Regions from separate parts of the Erwinia sp. HDF1-3R genome, predicted to be linked through region 2. Evidence: predicted binding sites of a transcription regulator. Region 2 holds the regulator's gene; the other holds the start of a gene.

Region 1 (2,202 bases), 2.3 Mb from region 2:
TTACCAGTTTGCCATCAGCCTTAGCCAACACCACGGAGGACCATGATGACTGGTTCTTAGCGGAAATCACCGTATCCAGCTGCTGTCCAGGCTGCCCTTTCAGGTTTACAGACTTATTGCTGACCACCTGCAACTGCGGATCGCGGTTACGCTGCTGCTGTTCCAGGCGGTTGGACAGTGCGTCCAGGCTTTCGGTAGTGGTATCGCCTTCAATCACGATAATCGCCTTTTGGCCTGAAGCATCGGCGTAAACGTGCATATTATTCGCCTGGGTGCCCAGCTTGCCGCTCTGATCGGACATGCCCGCTGGCAGGGTGAAGCTCAGTTTACCATCCAGCAGAGTCACATTCTGGCTGGACTGGCTGCTGCTCACGCCATTGTCATCGGCTGCGGCTTTATCATTTTTGCCGTCACAGGCGGTCAGTCCAACCACCAGCAGGCCGATTCCGGCATATTTCAATAAATTACGCATCGTGATCCCTTTTACGTTAGTCATATGACTGATTTAGCTACCCATAAAATCGCAATCGGCGGCTAAATGCAACCGACTCTATTTTAAGAAAGCAGCTTAGCCGAAGTTAACCTGTGCGCCAGTGGATTTTTCCGCAAGACGCTTTAGGAACGCGTTTAGCAGCAGGCCATAGGCAGGCAGGAAGAAAATCATGCAAACGATCACTTTGAAGCTGTAGTCCACCAGGGCAATTTCCACCCAGTTTTGCGCCATAAAGGGATCGGGACTCTTGTAAAAGGCGATGAAAAAGAAGGCGAGCGTATCGCTAATGTTGCCCAGAAACATTGCGGAGGCTGGCGCTATCCACCAGCGCGGTAAGCGCCGCAGCCGGTTGAAGACGTGGACATCCAGAATTTGCCCCAGGGCGTAAGCCATAAAGCTGGCGCAGGCGATACGGGCAACAAACAGGTTTGGCTCTTTCAACACGGCAAAGCCCTGCCATTCGCCCTGATAATAGAGCGCGGAGACCGCGTAGGAGATAATCAGAGCCGGGACCATTACCGCCAGGATAATTCGGCGAGCCAGCGGAGCACCGAAAATGCGCACGGTCAGATCGGTGGCCAGGAAGATAAAGGGAAAGCTGAATGCGCCCCAGGTGGTATGCAGTCCAAAGACCGAAATCGGCAGCTGCACCAGGTAGTTACTGGAGGTAATCACCAGCACGTGGAATAGCGAGAGCCAGACCAGCGCAAACGTGCGCTGACGGGGAGTAAGTGGAATCATTATATGACCTTTTTGAATATTGGGGTGAGGGAACCCAAAAACAGGCTTAACACTAAGCAGTGCGCGAGATCTTACCGAAACAGGTTATCAATGCAATGGATAATTTTTACGCAAACGTTTACTCCTGACGTATGCCCAGATAAATACAAAAGCACCGTTCGAGCGATAAAGTCTATATCAGTGGAACCAGCAAAACGGGCAGCCTTGCAGATAGCGCCACGGCGGGTAAAATAGTCGCCAGATTGAACGTCCCCCTGATGAGAATACTATGAGCGATCGGTTCGCAAATCCTGACCAGACCCTGAATGCGCTGGGCCTTCGCTGCCCTGAGCCGGTAATGATGGTACGTAAAGCCGTGCGTCATATGCAGGAGGGTGACACCCTGCTGATAATTGCGGACGATCCTGCCACCACCCGTGATATCCCGGGCTTCTGCCGTTTTATGGAACATACACTGCTGGAGCAGTTTACCGACGAGCTGCCCTTTAAATATCTGCTTAAAAAGGGGCTATAAAAGAGCGGCCAAAATGCGGAAGAGCATTCTGGCCGGAGAGCTAATTTTTACGTAAAAGCCGCAGTGCGTTAGCCGTCACTAATGCTGTAGCGCCTGAATCCGCGAGTACCGCCAGCCATAACCCGGTGAACCCCAGCAGCGTGGTCAGGAGAAATATTCCCTTCAGCCCCAGCGCAATAGTGATGTTCTGCCGAATATTGGCATGAGTGGCGCGCGACAGGCGGATCATGGCCGCAATCCCATTAAGGCGGTTATGGGTCAGTGCCGCATCTGCTGCTTCCAGCGCCACATCGCTTCCGCTTCCCATCGCAATGCCTATGGTTGCAGCCTTCATTGCTGGCGCATCGTTGATGCCGTCACCGACCATGGCCAGCGGCTGCTGGCTTAGCCCGGCGATGACTGCAACCTTATCGGCGGGCAGCAGTTCCGCACGATAGTCAATATTGAGCTCGCT
Region 2 (2,202 bases):
AAAAATGCTTGCCACCCGGCGTCAGTGCCAGCAGGTAGCAAACGGCTGGCGCGGGCAGCTAAATATCGCCGTAGACAGGATAGTGAAACCCCAGCGCACCCGGCAGCTGGTTGTCGATTTCTACCGTCATTTCCCGGATATGGAATTACACCTTTCCCCGGAGGTGTTTAATGGCGTGTGGGATGCGCTGGCGGATGGCCGGGTAGATGTGGCGATTGGCGCAACTCAGGCAATACCCGTTGGCGGGCGCTTTGCCTTTCGCAATATGGGCGCGCTGAACTGGCGCTGTGTGGTTAGCGCCCGCCATCCTTTGACAGAAATCTCAGGACCGGTCAGCGAGGAAGCCATCCGCGAATGGCCCTCTCTGACGCTGGAAGACACGTCCCGCGCGCTGCCCAAACGCACTACCTGGACGCTGGATAATCAGCGTCGGCTGGTGGTGCCCGATTGGGAAAGCGCTGCGGACTGCCTGCTGGCCGGGCTTTGCGTCGGAATGGTGCCAGGACATTTTGCCCGTCCGCTGCTGAGCAGCGGCGCACTGACGGAACTTGTGCTCACCGCGACATTTCCCGACAGCCCCTGCTGCGTCAGCTGGTCGCAGCAGCAGGCCAGCCCCGCGCTGGGCTGGCTGCTCGACTATCTTGGCGACACCGGGACGCTCAATAATGAGTGGCTGAACGAGGGGGCAGAGGAGTGAGCAGGCGGCTAATGGCGTTAGCGGCGATAGTCTACAAAGGGACCATCCGCCACTGAACGACGCTCGATCAGGCTGGGATGAACTTCAATCGTCTGTGGCTCCTCACGCTTGCTGGTAATACGATCCAGCAGCATTTCAAAGGCCGTTTCGCCCAGCCTCTCTTTTGGCTGGTGAACGGTGGTCAGGGCAGGGGTGAAGTAGCGCGCGTTGCGCACGTTATCATAGCCGATGACCGAGATATCCTGGGGTACGCGCAGACCCATCTCATCAGCGGCACAAATCGCCCCCATCGCCATAATATCGCCGCCGCAGAATACGGCGGTAGGACGCTGCTTCTGGGATAAAATTTGCTGCATGGCACGATAGCCAGATTCGGGTTCGAAATCACCCTGTACCCGCCACTCATCGCGCAGGGTGATCCCCGCTTCGGATAGCGCCTTTAGAAAACCGGCATGACGGCCACCGCCGGTGTTACGTTCCAGCTGACCGGGAATGACGCCAATATCGCGATGGCCGCGCTCAATCAGATAGCGGCCTGCCAGATAACCCCCCTCAAAGGCGTTATCCAGCACCGTATCCGTAAAATCACCGCGTGACTCGCTCCAGTCCATGACGACCATAGGAATATTTCGGTTATCTTCAAGCATCTGGATCAGTTCATCAGGATACTCGGAGCACATCACCAGCAGGCCATCGACGCGCTTTTGCGCCATCATTGACAGATACGCCTGCTGTTTGACCAGATCGTTGTGCGCATTGCCCAGAATCAGGGTGTAACCGCTGGCAAAGCAGCTGTTCTCCACGGCTTCAATAATCTCGGCAAAGTAGGGCGCCTCGCTGGACGTTGCCAGCAGGCCGATGGTCCGGGTGTGATTAACCTTGAGACTGCGGGCGACGGCACTTGGCGAATAATGCAGTTCGCGGATGGCAGTCCATACTGCTTCCCGCGTGGCTTCGGCCACAAAGCGCGTTTTATTAATGACGTGGGACACCGTGGTGGTCGACACCCCGGCGCGTTTAGCCACATCTTTGATTGTTGCCATGAAATTACTACTCCTGCACTTACCGCAACATGCTGATAAGTATATTGTTAAACGATTGCCTGAAACGGCAAAATCCGTCGCCGTTTTTTATGAATATTCGGTGGCGTCAGTAAGGAAAAGGGGGCAGTCAGCCAGGCCTGTTGCGTCGGTTGCAGACCGCGAACGCAACCCGTTGCGCAACGAAATGGAATTCTAACAAGGCTGAGCAGAGAAAACGAGATTTTTACCGCCGGGTGTGGGAAAATTGATGGCGACACAAACTGTAAGGGTATAAAGGAGTTTCTGTGGACACCGATCTGAAATTGTCTCTGCTGACCACCGGTAGTGCGCTGTTAATGATTATTATTTTCAGCTTTACCGCCGTCATGCACTAAAAAAAACAGGCCGATCGTCAGATCGGCCTGTTTTTTACTTTAGCGATATCGTGCCGCTACCGCGTCGATGGGACACTCCTCAGAAACC

The links. The regulator PurR, encoded in region 2, represses purine synthesis genes. The targets are predictions, from matches to a motif close to CANGCAAACGTTTGCNTG.
Region 1: a site for PurR is predicted at 1,342-1,359, ahead of AAGR22_RS20600 (7-cyano-7-deazaguanine/7-aminomethyl-7-deazaguanine transporter). Genes of this name have one in related genera too.

The regions. Positions count from the first base shown of each region.
Region 1 is NZ_CP155071.1:4,515,919-4,518,120, reverse strand. Features, by position in the region: gene AAGR22_RS20605 (DcrB family lipoprotein) at 1-472, opposite strand, end outside; gene AAGR22_RS20600 (7-cyano-7-deazaguanine/7-aminomethyl-7-deazaguanine transporter) at 569-1,234, opposite strand; gene tusA (sulfurtransferase TusA) at 1,503-1,748, shown strand; gene AAGR22_RS20590 (zinc/cadmium/mercury/lead-transporting ATPase) at 1,789-2,202, opposite strand, start outside.
Region 2 is NZ_CP155071.1:2,176,719-2,178,920, forward strand. Features, by position in the region: gene punR (DNA-binding transcriptional activator PunR) at 1-697, shown strand, start outside; gene purR (HTH-type transcriptional repressor PurR) at 715-1,740, opposite strand; gene AAGR22_RS10040 (YnhF family membrane protein) at 2,025-2,114, shown strand.